Regions from separate parts of the Kitasatospora sp. NPDC086791 genome, predicted to be linked through region 1. Evidence: riboswitches for the same ligand, from Rfam matches in the RefSeq annotation. Region 1 holds a riboswitch; the other holds the start of a gene.
The links. A riboswitch is a leader RNA that binds a small molecule or an ion and turns the genes downstream of it on or off. The one in region 1 is predicted to bind glycine.
Positions count from the first base shown of each region.

Region 2: it holds a riboswitch for glycine, as region 1 does, so the genes downstream of both, gcvT (glycine cleavage system aminomethyltransferase GcvT) here and gcvP (aminomethyl-transferring glycine dehydrogenase) in region 1, are expected to answer to the same signal.

Region 1 is NZ_JBFBOC010000014.1:137,462-144,948, forward strand. It holds gene AB0Q99_RS20575 (glutamate--cysteine ligase) at 1-350, opposite strand, end outside; gene AB0Q99_RS20580 (hypothetical protein) at 734-1,306, shown strand; gene AB0Q99_RS20585 (DUF5999 family protein) at 1,743-1,934, shown strand; gene gcvP (aminomethyl-transferring glycine dehydrogenase) at 2,068-4,968, opposite strand; glycine riboswitch at 5,207-5,310, opposite strand; gene AB0Q99_RS20595 (PRC and DUF2382 domain-containing protein) at 5,534-6,658, shown strand; gene AB0Q99_RS20600 (MFS transporter) at 6,949-7,487, shown strand, end outside.
Region 2 is NZ_JBFBOC010000003.1:5,574-13,060, reverse strand. It holds gene AB0Q99_RS07130 (L-serine ammonia-lyase) at 1-686, opposite strand, end outside; gene glyA (serine hydroxymethyltransferase) at 877-2,157, opposite strand; gene gcvH (glycine cleavage system protein GcvH) at 2,287-2,661, opposite strand; gene gcvT (glycine cleavage system aminomethyltransferase GcvT) at 2,763-3,884, opposite strand; glycine riboswitch at 4,114-4,218, opposite strand; gene AB0Q99_RS07110 (enhanced serine sensitivity protein SseB C-terminal domain-containing protein) at 4,542-5,342, shown strand; gene AB0Q99_RS07105 (enhanced serine sensitivity protein SseB C-terminal domain-containing protein) at 5,460-6,401, shown strand; gene AB0Q99_RS07100 (ABC transporter permease) at 6,899-7,487, shown strand, end outside.

The DNA of each region.
Region 1 (7,487 bases):
GCCCGCCGGTCGGCGTAGCGCAGCCCGGTGTCGATCTCCTCGCGCAGTTCCTCGAAGACGTGCCCGCAGAGCCGGTGCGGCGTGATGTTGACCTCGATGTTGAACCTGCCCAACTCGGTCTGGAAGTCGCTGGAGCCGATCTCGCTCAGCACCTGGGCGTTGTTCATGGCCGGCAGGCCCTGCTCGTCGGCCAGGTTGAGCTCGATCTCCAGGCCCATCACCGCCCGCGGCCGGTCGAAGCGCTCCTCCCGCAGCATCCGCCCCAGCGCCTCCTGACAGGCCTGGAGCTTGCGTCGGTACAGCTGCCGGTCCGCCAGATCCGCCCGAGTCGCCACGACCTTCTCGCCCACGGTCCCCTCCTCCTCCTGAGACACCCCGTTGAGCCACCCGGCCGACCGACCGTGCAAGCATCATGCCCACCTCGAAGATCGATACCCGAATGCTTGTACTGGCTTACAATGCAAGGAAACTGACGGCTTTTCAGGCCATCTGCAGACTTGCCCGGCGCCACGGCCTGTGATAAACAGATCACCCTGCGCTTCTGTTCGATGGAATTCGCACAGCACTCCGGCCGGTTCGCTCCCGCCCCGAAGCCTCGTCGAGGCCGGCGACCGCGCCGGCGCCGCGATCCTGCACAACCGGACCCGGTCGGCCCCCGTCACCGATGACGCGCCGCGCCATGCCGGTATGCCGCACTCGCACGCCGATCTCGCTTGGAGAGGCGGACCCCGCCATGACTCTGCAGACCCCACAGCCCCCACCGAGCGCCCTGCGCGCGGTCCTGGGCGCACTCGACTCGGAGACCGCGCTGCGCCAGCCCGCCGCCGCCGCGCTGCGTCATCCGGCCGGCCCCCTGGTCCCCGCACATCCGCTCGCGGTGCACGTCCTGGACGGCCCGCGCCCCGAGCTCCCCGCCGCCCGCCGCACCGGGTGGCGCTTCCTGATCAAGGACGGCGCCGACGTGGCCGCCGCCGCCGAGGTGGTCCAGGCCGTCGAGGGCCACACCTTCTCCCACTTCACCGCCGGCCCCTACCTCGACTCGACGGTCCGGGCGCTGCGCGAGGCCTGGCAGCTCGCCCAGAGCTCCCGGATCCGCCGACAGCCCCGACTGCTGACCTTCCCCGGCCAGTACGCGACGGCGCTCTGGCTGCACAGCCCCGACACCGGCCCGGCCGCCGACCTGCTGATCCCGCTCGCCCCGGCCCCGCTCGGCGTCACGGCCCACCGCGCCTACCCGGCCGCCGAGCTGCTGCCGCTGCTCGCCCGCGCCCCGCTCGTCAGGCCGCTGCTGCTCGGCTCCTCCTGAAGCACCCACCTCCGCACGGGCCGCCGGACCACCCGCCCGGCGGCCCTCAGCCGTGTCCGCACGTCCGGGCCCGGGGAGCGTCACCCGGGCCCGGAGCGCTTCACCCGAACGGCGACCACCCGAACGAGGCACCCGCCATGGCCCGTTCGGGTCATCCTGCGAGTGACCCACCGGTGCGCGATTTCCCTCCGGCCCCACCTGAACGGGTGATCTCTGCCCGGGAGTTGTGGCGCATGTCACGAAATACCTGCGCGCACGTCCGGAGATGCCGACACTGGGAACCAGCGTGGAAGGACCACCTGTCCTACCCACTTGAGCGCCGGTCAACACCTGGTCGGCGTGCGGACAGGATCCGACCACCGCGGCGGCCCCGGACGGCACGACCTCCGGCGGCCGCACCACGGGGAGGATCGCAGAGCGAAGCGAGGGTACGCGTATGTGCCAGCACCGTCCTGAGTGCCCGTCGGCCGAGTCCGAGGACCGCGAAGCGGCCGAGTCGGTGGCTTGCCACCCGGAGCAGGGCTGGAGCCTGCTCTGCAACGGCGTCGTGCTCTTCGAGGACACCGGAGAGCTGCTGCCGGACGGCCGGGTGATCGCCCCGCGCCGCCCGGTCGCCCACGCGGCCTGACCGCACGGCCCGACCACCCGACCGTACGACCGGCGCGACCGGCGGCTCCGGGCGGGTACGGGCAGGGCCCCGGCGGAGGTTCCGCCAGGGCCCTGCTGCCGTCCGTCCGGGCGCCGTCGGCGCCCGGGATCCGTCAGACGCCGTACTCGTCCAGCGGCGGGCAGGAGCAGACCAGGTTGCGGTCGCCGTACGCGCCGTCGATCCGGCTCACCGGCGGCCAGTACTTGTCCGCCGGGTTCACGCCCGCCGGGAAGACCGCCTCCTGCCGCGAGTAGCCGTGCGTCCAGTCGCCGGCCAGCTCGGCGGCGGTGTGCGGGGCGTTGCGCAGCGGGTTGTCGTCGGCCACCCACTCGCCCGAGCCGACCTTGTCGATCTCGGCCCGGATCTCGATCATCGCGTCGCAGAACCGGTCGATCTCGTGCAGGTCCTCGGACTCGGTCGGCTCGATCATCAGCGTGCCGGCCACCGGGAAGGACATCGTCGGCGCGTGGAAGCCGTAGTCGATCAGGCGCTTGGCGATGTCGTCCACCGTCACGCCCGTCTCCTTGGTCAGCGGGCGCAGGTCGATGATGCACTCGTGCGCGACCAGCCCGCCGGGGCCGGTGTAGAGCACCGGGAAGTGCGGCGCCAGGCGCTTGGCGATGTAGTTGGCGTTCAGCACCGCGACCTGGGTCGCGTGCTTGAGGCCCTCGCCGCCCATCAGCCGGACGTACGCCCAGGAGATCGGCAGGATCGCCGCCGAGCCCCACGGCGCGGCCGAGATCGGACCGACACCGGTGGCCGGGCCGGCCTCCGACTGCAGCGGGTGGTTCGGCAGGTACGGCGCCAGGTGGGCGCGCACCGCGACCGGGCCGACGCCCGGGCCGCCGCCGCCGTGCGGGATGCAGAAGGTCTTGTGCAGGTTCAGGTGCGAGACGTCCGCGCCGAACTTGCCCGGCTTGGCGAGGCCGACCAGGGCGTTCAGGTTGGCACCGTCCACGTACACCTGGCCGCCGGCCTCGTGCACCATGGCGCAGATCTGGGTGATCTCGGTCTCGTACACGCCGTGGGTCGACGGGTAGGTGACCATCAGCACCGACAGGTTGTCGCGGTGCTGCTCGATCTTGGCCTTCAGGTCCTCGACGTCCACGTCGCCGTCGACCAGGGTCTTCACCACGACCACGCGCATGCCCGCCATCACCGCGGAGGCCGCGTTGGTGCCGTGCGCGGAGGACGGGATCAGGCAGACGTCACGCTGGGTGTCGCCGTTGGCGCGGTGGTAGGCGCGGACGGCCAGCAGACCGGCCAGCTCGCCCTGCGAGCCCGCGTTCGGCTGGATCGAGACGGCGTCGTAGCCGGTGACCTCGACCAGCTGCTGCTCCAGCTGGCGGATCAGGGTCAGGAAGCCCTGGGCCTGATCGATCGGCGCGAAGGGGTGCAGCTGGCCGAACTCCGGCCAGGTCACGGCCTCCATCTCGGTGGTCGCGTTGAGCTTCATGGTGCAGGAGCCCAGCGGGATCATGCCCCGGTCCAGCGCGTAGTCCCGGTCCGACAGGCGGCGCAGGTAGCGCAGCATGGCGGTCTCCGAGCGGTGGCTGTGGAAGACCGGGTGGGTGAGGTACTCGTCCTCGCGCAGCAGCGCGCCCGGAAGCGCCTCGGCCGCCTCGGCGACCTCGACCGCCTCGACGCCGAACGCGGCCCAGACGCCGGCCAGGTGCTCGCGGGTGGTGGTCTCGTCGGTGGAGACGGAGATCCGGTCCGCGCCGTCCTGGTGGACGTTGATGCCGTTGGCGCGGGCGGCGGCGGCGATCTCGGCGGCGCGGCCCGGGACGACCGCGGTGACGGTGTCGAAGAACTCGCCGTGCAGCAGCTCGACACCGCCGGCCCGCAGGCCCTCGGCGAGGGCGGCGGCGTAGCGGTGGGTGCGGCGGGCGATGTCGGCCAGGCCGTCCGGACCGTGGTACACGGCGTACATCGAGGCCATCACGGCGAGCAGCACCTGGGCGGTGCAGATGTTGCTGGTGGCCTTCTCGCGGCGGATGTGCTGCTCACGGGTCTGCAGCGCCAGGCGGTAGGCCCGGTTGCCGTCGGAGTCGACCGAGACGCCGACCAGGCGACCGGGCAGCGAGCGGGCGTACTCGGCGCGCACCGACAGGTAGCCGGCGTGCGGGCCGCCGAAGCCCATCGGCACGCCGAAGCGCTGCGAGGTGCCGCAGGCGATGTCGGCGCCCAGCGAGCCCGGGGACTTGAGCAGGGTCAGCGCCAGCAGGTCGGCGGCGACGGCGACGATCGCGCCCAGGCCGTGCGCCTGCTCGATCACCGGGGCGAGGTCGCGAACCACGCCGGTGGCGCCCGGGTACTGCAGCAGCACGCCGAAGACGCCGCGCTCGGCGATCTCGGCCGGGATGCCCCCGGACAGGTCGGCGACGACGACCTCGACACCGGTCGGCTCCGCGCGGGTCTCGATCACCGCGATGGTCTGCGGCAGGGTCTCGGCGTCGACCAGGAAGACACCGCCCTTGACCTTGGTGACGCGGCGGGCCAGCGCCATCGCCTCGGCGGCGGCGGTGCCCTCGTCGAGCAGCGACGAGCCGGAGGTCGGCAGGCCGGTCAGGTCGGAGACCAGGGTCTGGAAGTTGAGCAGGGCCTCCAGGCGGCCCTGCGAGATCTCCGGCTGGTACGGCGTGTAGGCGGTGTACCAGGCCGGGTTCTCCATGACGTTGCGCAGGATCACCGGCGGCGTGAAGGTGCCGTAGTAGCCCAGGCCGATCATCGGCTGGAGCACCTGGTTGCGGCCGGCCAGCTCGCGCAGCTCGGCCAGGACCTGGGCCTCGGTCCGGCCGGCGGGCAGGTCCAGGCCGGTGATGGAGCGGATCGCCTCGGGCACGGCCGTGGCGGCGAGCTCGTCCAGCGAGCCGTAGCCGACGGACGCCAGCATCTTCTCCTGCGCGGCGGCGTCGGGGCCGATGTGGCGGTTCTCGAAGGGGCTGGCCAGCTCAAGCTCGGTGAGGGTCGAGGCGCCGGTGGGGCGTCCCGCGTTCGGCTGGGCGTTCATGGTGGTCGAGGCCTCCTGGTCACGGACCGGCGGGGGTACGCACGCCGTCCGGCCTTCCCCGCTGCGGACAGCGGAACAAGCCATGGCGGGCGGACCCGACAGGCCTCCCCCTCTGTCATCGGGACCTGAGAGCTTCGCCCGCACGGCATGCGGTCGCACGCCGTCGGCTTGCACCGTCGGTGAGGGTGGTGATCGCCGGCTTCCGTGCCGACACTCCTGCCCTGCTTTCCAGAGTGACCTACCCCACACGGTACGGATGCCTGAGAGATTCCGGGGAGGAGTTGCTCCTTCGGCGCCCCGACCAGCGGTTTTCGCGGTCGGAGACTCTCCCGAGCGGGCTCTGCGGTCGCCGCCCAGGGTACCAGCGGGAGGCGTTCCGATCACGGGTGCTTCTGGTCACCCCGGGTCTACGCGCGTCCCCCGGACGGCCCAGCCCACAGCCCGTCCGGCGCACCCCGGTCGCGCACGTCCGATTCATGGCATTTGGTGTGAAGTGGCGGACGGGACGGGTGCTCCGGCCGCCCTCCTGCGGGGGTTCCGCAGGCTCAGCGCACTGGAGGAATGAGTGCAGACCGACATCGATCCCCGGGACCTCATCGGCCACAAGGCGGTCGACCGCAACGGAGACAAGATCGGCACGGTCGACGAGGTGTACCTGGACGACGCCACCGGCCGGCCCGAATGGGCCGCCGTCCGGACCGGCATCTTCGGCCGGGACGCCTTCGTCCCGCTCACCACGAGCGAGTTCTCCGGCGACGAGCTCCGGGTGCCGTACGACAAGTCACTGGTCAAGGAGTCCCCGGACTTCGGCGTGGGCCAGCACCTGTCCCCCGCCCAGGAGCTCCAGCTCTACCGCTACTACGGCCTCGACACCCCGATGGACGGCCGCCCGGCCGGGGAGGACAACGGCCGGGCCGCGCGATCCGACCTCGACTTCGGCACCACGGCGGCCGCTGCGGCAGCCGCACCCGCCGCTGCCTCTGCGGCCGCCGTGACGGCCACCAAGCCGCGCGCCTTCCACTCCCCCGAGCCCGCCCCGGCCCCGGCCCCGGCCACCAACGGAACCAGCACCGTCACGGAGGACAACGTGCGCACCCTCGGCACCCACGCGCCCGCAGCCACGACCGCCGCGACGGCCACGACCTCGGCGTCCCCGACGGTCACGCCCAAGCCGCAGCCCGCCCCGGCGTCCACCGCCCCCGCACCCGCCGCGAGCGTCGGCGCTTCCTCCCCCGGCGGTCCGATCGAAATCACCTGCCGCGAGGAGCGGCTGGACATCACCACCACCTGGCACACCATCGGCACCGCGAAGCTGCGCAAGTACGTGACGAGCGAGCAGATCGAGCGCCGCGTCCCGGTGGTCCGCGAGCGTGTCCGGGTCGAGCGGATGCCGGTCAGCGAGGCCGAGCGCGCTTCCCTCACCGAGAAGGAGATCGCCGAGGGCGTCGAGGAGGTCACCCTCCGCGAGGAACGCCCGGTGGTCCGCAAGTACCTTGCCCCGATCGAGCGCGTGCGCCTCGTCGTCGAGCGCTACACCTCCGAGGAGGTGGTCCGGGACGAACTCCGCCGCGAACACGTCGAGGTCCACGACAACACCAAACCTTCGGCCGCCACCGCCACGCCGCCGTCGTCGACCACCACCCCGACCCCGGACACCTCCCACCCCGCAGCCGCACGCCCCCTCGTCTGACCCCACCCCCACCAGGGCCCCGACCACCCGGCCGGGGCCCTTCCCCATGCCCGGCCCCCACCGCGCGCCGAAGTACCACCCCGGCCCGCCCCCACCCCGACCCTTCCCCTTTGCCAAAGCACCACCGCGCCCCACCCCAGCCCGCCGCAGGCGCTCCCCACCACCCCACCCCCACCCCCACCCCCGACCCTTCCCCTTTGCCAAAGCTTAACCACTCGATATTTGACACTCTGAAGTATCTCCCGGCATGGTTACTTCAGTTCATTCACTATGTACGGGAGGAAGCAACCGTGAGTGAGGCACCACAGCCCACCACCGCGGCCGAGAAGCAGAGCAGCGCCCGGGTCCTGCCGGCCCTCATCCTGGCGATGCTGTCGTTCAGCGTGGTGCAGACCGCGGTCGTCCCGATCCTGCCCTCGCTGGCCAAGGAACTGAGCGTCTCCGGCTCCAGCATCACCTGGCTGATGACCGCCAACCTGCTCTCCGCAGCCGTGCTGACTCCCCTGCTGGGCCGCTTCGGCGACCTCCGGGGCCGTAAGCCGATGCTGCTGATCTCGCTGGCCGGCCTGGTCGCCGGTTCGGCACTGGCCGTCAGCACCCACTCCTTCACCTGGCTGGTCGTCGCCCGCGTCCTGCAGGGCGCCGGCGGTGGCGTCATGCCGCTGGCGATCAGCATCGTCCGCGACGAGCTGCCCAAGCAGAAGGTGACCGGCGGCGTCGCCGCCATCAGCGCCTCGATGGGTGTCGGCTCCGGCCTCGGCCTGGTGGCCACCGGTGTCCTGCTGGAGCACTGGAACTACAAGTCGATCTTCTGGATGGGCCTGGTCTT
Region 2 (7,487 bases), on a different contig from region 1:
GTCATGCCGGCCCGCACGCACTCCTGCATCACGGACCAGATCTCCAGCAGCCCGGTGCGGATCTCCTCCTCGCTGCGCCAGGCCTTCTCGTTCTCCAGCATCAGGCCGGAGATGGACAGCCCGGTCTCGCGGGTGAGCCGCAGCAGCTCCTCGCCGGTGCGGAAGGGGTAGCGCAGCGCGGTGTCGTCGGGCTTGACCCGGTCGGCGCCGATCGCGTCCTCGTCGACGACGAAGCCGCCGCCGACCGAGTAGTAGGTCTTCTCCAGCAGCGTGGAGCCGTCCGCCGCGAACGCCCAGAGGGTCATGCCGTTGGCGTGGTACGGCAGCGAGCGGCGGCGGTGCAGGACCAGCTGGTCGGCCGGGTCGAAGTCGATGGTGTGCTCGCCGAGCAGGTTGATCTTCTTCTCGGCGGTGATCCGCTCGACGTCCTTGTCGGCCTGGTCGACGTCGACCGTGCGCGGGGAGTGGTTCTCCAGACCCAGCAGGACGGCCTTGGGCGTGCCGTGGCCGTGGCCGGTGGCGCCCAGGGAGCCGTACAGCTCGGCGCGCACGCCGGTCACCTGGGTCAGCAGGCCTTCGGTCCGCAGGCGGCGGGCGAACATCCGGGCGGCGCGCATCGGGCCCACGGTGTGGGAGCTCGACGGGCCGATGCCGATGGAGAAGAGGTCGAAGACGCTGATGGCCACGGGGGACGTCCTTGTCTGGTCTCGTGGAAGGACTTGCTGGCAGGGGGGCACAGCACGGGGCACCCCGCACTGTCCAGTGTGCGGGGTGCCCCGGGGCGCCACGTACGCGGGAGGGGTGAGCCCGATCACCTGCCGGCCGGTCACTGACCGGCTGGTGGCTCTACCGACGGGTCACCTGCTCGCCGGGCACCTACTCCTGGTTGGCCAGGTTCGGGTACAGCGGGTACTTCTCGGCCAGCGCGGTGACGCGGGCCTTCAGCGCGCCGGCGACGGTCTCGTCGAAGGCGGGCTTGAGCGCCTCGGCGATGATGTCGGCGACCTCGCGGAAGTCCTCGGCGCCGAAGCCGCGGGTGGCCAGGGCCGGGGTGCCGATGCGCAGGCCCGAGGTGACCATCGGCGGGCGCGGGTCGTTCGGGATGGCGTTGCGGTTGACGGTGATGCCGACCTCGTGCAGCCGGTCCTCGGCCTGCTGGCCGTCGAGCTGGCTGTTGCGCAGGTCGACCAGGACCAGGTGGACGTCGGTGCCGCCGGACAGGACGGACGCGCCGGCCTCGGCGACGTCGGCCTGCAGCAGGCGCTCGGCCAGGATCCGCGCGCCCTCCAGGGTGCGCTGCTGGCGCTCCTTGAACTCCTCCGAGGCCGCGATCTTGAAGGCGACCGCCTTGCCGGCGATCACGTGCTCCAGCGGGCCGCCCTGCTGGCCGGGGAAGACCGCGGAGTTGATCTTCTTGGCGTACTCGGCCTTGGACAGGATGACGCCGCCGCGCGGGCCGCCCAGGGTCTTGTGGGTGGTGGTGGTGACCACGTCCGCGTAGGGCACCGGGTTCGGGTGCAGCCCGGCGGCCACCAGGCCGGCGAAGTGCGCCATGTCCACCATGAGCAGCGCGCCGACCTCGTCGGCGACCCGGCGGAACTCGGCGAAGTCCAGCTGGCGCGGGTAGGCGGACCAGCCCGCGATGATCAGCTTCGGCTGGTGCTCCTTGGCGAGGCGCTCGACCTCGGCCATGTCGACCTGGCCGGTCTTCTCGTCCACGTGGTACGCGACCACGTTGTAGAGCTTGCCGGAGAAGTTGATCTTCATGCCGTGGGTCAGGTGACCGCCGTGGGCCAGGTTCAGGCCCAGGATGGTGTCGCCCGGCTGGATCAGCGCGAACATCGCGGCGGCGTTGGCCTGCGCGCCGGAGTGCGGCTGGACGTTGGCGTGCTCGGCGCCGAACAGGGCCTTGATGCGGTCGATCGCGATCTGCTCGACCACGTCGACGTGCTCGCAGCCGCCGTAGTAGCGGCGGCCGGGGTAGCCCTCGGCGTACTTGTTGGTGAGCACCGAGCCCTGGGCCTCCATGACCGCCACCGGGGCGAAGTTCTCGGAGGCGATCATCTCCAGGGTGGTCTGCTGGCGGTGCAGCTCGGCGTCGACCGCGGCGGCGATCTCCGGGTCGAGGGCGTGCAGGGACTGGTTGAGAACCGTCATGGTGTGGTCTTCCCTGGTGGAGGAGGATCAAGGGGTGCCGCGCGGAGCGCGCCCTCGGAAGGGTGGGGCGGGCGACGGGCGGGCGGCGGGGGCGGACCGCAGTGCCGCGGCCCGCCCGTCACGAGCGGGTCAGGCCTTGATGAAGGCGTTGTACTCGTCCGCGGTGAGCAGCTTGCCGGTGGACGCGACGCGCACCTTGAACAGCCAGCCGCCCTCGAACGGGGCGCTGTTGACCAGGCCGTTGTCGTCCAGGACGTCCTGGTTGACCTCGGTGACCTCGCCGGTCACCGGGGAGTACAGGTCGCTGACCGACTTGGTGGACTCCAGCTCGCCGCAGGTCTCGCCGGCGGTCACCTCGTCGCCGACCTCGGGCAGCTGCACGTAGACGATGTCACCGAGGGCGTCGGCGGCGTGCTGGGTGATGCCGATGGTGGAGACACCGTCCTCGGCGTCGGTCAGCCACTCGTGCTCTTCGGTGTACTTCAGGTGCTCGGGGTTGCTCATGGCGTCATTCTCCAGGATGGGAAGCGGGTACGACGAAGCGGGCCGCCGGACGGACGGCTTCGACGTGCGGGTATGGGAGGAGGCGGGGGCGGTGGGGGCGCTCAGCGGGCGCGCTTGTAGAACGGCAGCGCCACGACCCGGACCGGCTCGTGCTTGCCGCGCACGTCCACCGCGACGGTGCTGCCGGGGGTGGCGTGGGCCGCGTCGACGTAGGCCATCGCGATCGGCTGCCCCAGCGTCGGGGACGGCGCGCCGGAGGTGATCCGGCCGATCGGGTCGCCGTCGGCGGAGACCACGGTGTACTCGGCGCGCGGCACGCGCTTGCCGTCGGAGACCAGGCCGACCAGCACCCGCGGCGGGTTGGCCTCGGCCGCGGCGGCGGCCTGCTCCAGCGCCTTGCGGCCGGTGAAGGCGCCCTCGTTGGTGGTCTTGTCGAAGCGGACGACCCGGCCCAGGCCCGCGTCGAACGGGGTGAGGTCGGTGGACAGCTCGTGCCCGTACAGCGGCATGCCCGCCTCCAGGCGCAGCGTGTCGCGGCAGGACAGGCCGCACGGGACCAGGCCGCGACCCTCGCCGGCGGTGGTCAGCGCCTGCCAGATCCCCTCGGCGTCGACCGGGTGGCAGAAGATCTCGAAGCCGTCCTCGCCGGTGTAGCCGGTGCGGGCCAGCAGCACGTCACGGCCGGCCACCCGGGCCGGGAGGATCGCGTAGTACTTCAGGCCGGGCAGGTCGGCGTCGGTGGTCCCGGCCAGGATCGCGGTGGACTCCGGGCCCTGGACGGCGATCAGGGCGTAGGTGTCGCGGTCGTCGGTGACGACGGCGTCGAAGCCCTTGGCGCGGGCGATCAGCTCGTCCAGGACCAGCTGGGCGTTGGAGGCGTTGGCGACGACCAGGAAGGCGTCCTCGCGCAGGCGGTAGACGATCAGGTCGTCCAGGATGCCGCCGTCCTCGGCGCAGATCATGGTGTAGCGGGCGCGCAGCACGCCCAGCGCGGAGACGAAGCCGACCAGCGCGTGGTCCAGCATCTCGCCGGCCTGCGGGCCGGTGACGGTGATCTCGCCCATGTGGGAGAGGTCGAACAGGCCGGCCTTGGTGCGGACGGCGAGGTGCTCCTCGCGCTCGCTGCCGTAGCGCAGCGGCATGTCCCAGCCGGCGAAGTCGGTCATGGTCGCGCCGAGGGCGCGGTGCAGCGCGTCGAGCGCGGTCAGGCGGAGGGACGACATGGCCAGGAACTCCTCGGTCGGGGCACTCAGGGGTGCACGCACCGGACCGGACCCGCTCGGGACCGACCCTGCGCGCGGGCATGCGGCGGCGTGGGTCTCCCCATCTGTCGTCGAACCTGAGAGCTTCACCGCACGCCGGCCCGCAGCTGTTTCCAGCTTGCGGGACAGCATGGCGGCTTGCACCGTGGGTGGGCGTACGACAGGGCCGTGCGCCGCTTTCCAGATGTGCCTAACCCGTGCGGTAGGGGGGCCTGAGAGATTCCGGGGAGGACTTGCTCCTTCGGCGCCGGCCGTACCGCTGCTGCGGCACTCCGGGCTCTCCCGCGCGGGTTCGAGCGGCCGGTATGGAGTTGTGGGGCCCGCGGCGCATGCCGTCGGACGCGGACATCATGGCACGTCCCGGGCGAGGAAGGGAGGGGGGACCCGGTCACACGGGGAGGACGGATCCGGTCGTGCGGGGAGGGCGGGGCCGGTCGTGCGGCGGGGCCGGGCGGTCGGCCCGCACGGTGGAGGGGACCGGTCGCCCGGAGCCGCCCGGACCCGCGCCCCGGTCCCGCCCCCGCCGGGCACGGGGCCCGGGTGACCGGCGGGCCCTAGACTGCTCCGCGTCGGCGCAGCAGAGGGCGGCCGACCGGCAGAGGGCGGAATCGGCGGCGCATGGGGTACCCGGTGGAGCAGCAGCAGGGGTGGGGCGGTCCTGAGGGCGCGCCGGCGGGCGGTACCTGGCCGGCCAACGAACTGGAGCAGGTGCTGACCGCGGCCCTGGGCGACCCGGGCGCGACGCCGCGGGTGATCGAGGTGCTGGCCCGCAGCCAGGTGTGGGTGCCGCTGCCCGCGGGGGCCGACCCGCAGGGGCAGTCGCTGGACCTGCCGACCATCGAGCTGGGCGGCGACCCGTACGTGCCGGTGTTCTCCTCGCAGGAGGTGTTCCTGCAGCAGGCGCCGGGGATGGCCTTCGCGATCGCGCCGGTCTGGGAGTTCGCCCGCGGACTGCCGCTGGGCGTGGGGATCGCGGTCAACCCGGAGGCGGCGGTGGGCATCCCGGTGCCGCCGCAGGGCGTGGCCGAGCTGCGCCGCGGTCCGCGCGAGGACCGCTGGGAGGGCGCCGAGGACCCGGCGCCGACCGGCGGCCGGGTCGCGCTGCGCGAGCCGGTGCCGGGTGAGGACCCGGAGCACTTCCTGGCCGCCTGCCGGGCCGAACTGTCGCTCCTGCCCGGGGTGTCGACCGCCCGCAGGGCGCTGGCCAGCATCGAGGGCGAGCCGACCGTGATGTTCGTGGGCGTCCAGCTGGATCCGGCGGCCCCGGCCGACCCGGCCGCGGTGAACGACGCGCTCGGCCGGGCGCTGGGAACCGCGCCGCTGCCGGGCGGCGTCCACCTCGTACTGCTCGACCTCGCCGACGACCCGGTGGTCGAGTGGCTGCTCACCCGGGTCATGCCCTTCTACACACGGATGTGAGCGGGGTTCGTATCAAAGGCACGTCGCCGTGGCGGTGGCCGGTGCCGCCCCATAGGGTGCGTGCAGACGGCTGACGGGCCGGCGGGTTCGAGGAAAGAGGCGCGGCGAGGTGGGCGCATGAGTGCGGGAACGGGAGCGGGCGGGGTGCCGGGGCCCTGGGGCCAGGCACCGGCCGGGCGCCCGGGAGCGGATCCCGGCGTGTTGGAGCGCGCCCTGCGCGAGGTCGCGCCGGAGCGTTACGACGCGTACGAGCGACTGCTGCACGCACTGGCGGACGGCCGGGTCTGGATGCTGCTCTGGCACGGCACGCCGGGCAGCCCGGACGCGCAGTACGGGAACATGGAGATCAGCGGCCACGGCTACGCGCCGGCCGTCACCTCGCCCGAGCAGCTGGCCGCCTCCGGCTGGGCGCGGGCCCACGAGGTCATCTCCGGCCCGGAGATCGCCGCTTCGCTGTACCGCACCCGCTGGGGCCTGTGGCTCAACCCGCACGCGCCCGGCGGCGGTGTCGGCGTGCCCTGGGCCGACCTGCGGCGGATCGCCGCGGGCCTGGAGCGGTTGCCGGCCGGGCCGCTGAAGCTGAGCGAGCCGCAGCTGAACGCCCAGCAGTTCTTCGCGCTGCTGGAGCGGCAGGCCGGCGAGGTGCGCGCCGTCCGGGCGCTGCGCCGGGCCTGGGTGCAGCCGGCGGTGGGGGAGCCGTACCTGGCGATCGGCCTGGACCTGTACGAGAGTTCGCCGCCGGCGGTGGAGGCGGTGCGCGCGCTGATGCAGCGGGCGATCGCGGTGGCCCCGGAGGGGCTCGCGGTGTCCACGGTGGCGATGTCGGACGAGTACGACCCGGTGGCGCTGTGGATGCGCGCCAACGCGCGGCCGTTCTTCGACCGGGAGGCCGGCCGTCCGGCGACCGGCCCGTACCCGCCGGTGCCACCGCCCGGGTACCCGGGACCGGCGATGCCCGGGCAGCAGGCGGCGCCGGGGTGGGCGTACGGCGCGCAGCCGTCCGCGCCGGCCTGGCAGCAGCAGCCCCAGCGGCCGTGGCCGGGCTACCCCGGGCGCTGACTGCCGCCGCCGCCGTTTCCCGGCCGTTCCTCGACCGTTTCTCGGCCTTTTCTTGCCGAAATCTCCACCGCGAAGCCGACTTGATTGTCCGTCAAGTCGGCTTCGATGCTTTCCGGGCGCATTTCCGAGCCCGGTGTCGGGGCGCCTTGGCATGCCTGTTACAGCCGGGTGAAGAGGGATATGCCGCAGACCGTTGAGGTGCATGCCTGCAGATCACAGTTGGGCATCTGTCGGTTGTCAGGTCTGGCGTAAGCCAGTTCGGATGGCAGAGAGTTCTGCGCAACGCACCGCGCGTACTGGAACCCCACAAAGGTGAGCGCGCACGCCGACCCGCTCGTCCACGCGACGCCCATCCCGCGTGTGGCAGTGCCTGTGCACGACGCACTGCCGCGAACACCCGCTCCTGCTAGCACCTTTCGCACGTCCGCAGCCGCACCGCCGAAGCCGGCGACCGGCACCCGTGGGCCGGCCACCGTCGGCGAGGGGACCAACTGACCATGACCGCATCCGTGACCACCGCCGGGCACGAGCCGGAGGCACCCGCCACCGAGAGCCCGGCCAAGAAGATCGAGGGCCGCTCCCTCGGTCAGATCGCCTGGACCCGCTTCAAGCGGGACAAGGCCGCCGTCGCCGGCGGCGTCGTGGTGATCCTGCTGATCCTGCTCGCCGTGCTGGCCAAGCCGATCGAGTCGGTGTTCGGCCTCGCCCCGGACGCCCTGAACCAGGACCTGCTCGACGCCAACCTGGGCGGCATCCCGCTCGGTGACTGGGGCGGGATGAGCTGGGACCACCCGCTCGGCGTCGACCCGCTCCAGGGCCGCGACCTGCTCGCCCGGGTGATCGAGGGCTCCTGGGTCTCGCTGCTGGTCGCCTTCGGCGCGACCCTGCTGTCCAACACGATCGGCACCGTGCTCGGCGTGATGGCCGGTTACTACGGCGGCTGGGTGGACACCCTGATCAGCCGCATCATGGACGTCTTCCTCGCCTTCCCGCTGCTGCTCTTCGCCATCGCGATCTCGACCTCGCTGCAGGGCGGCGCGTTCGGCCTGCACGGCCTCCCGCTGCACATCATGGTGCTGATCTTCG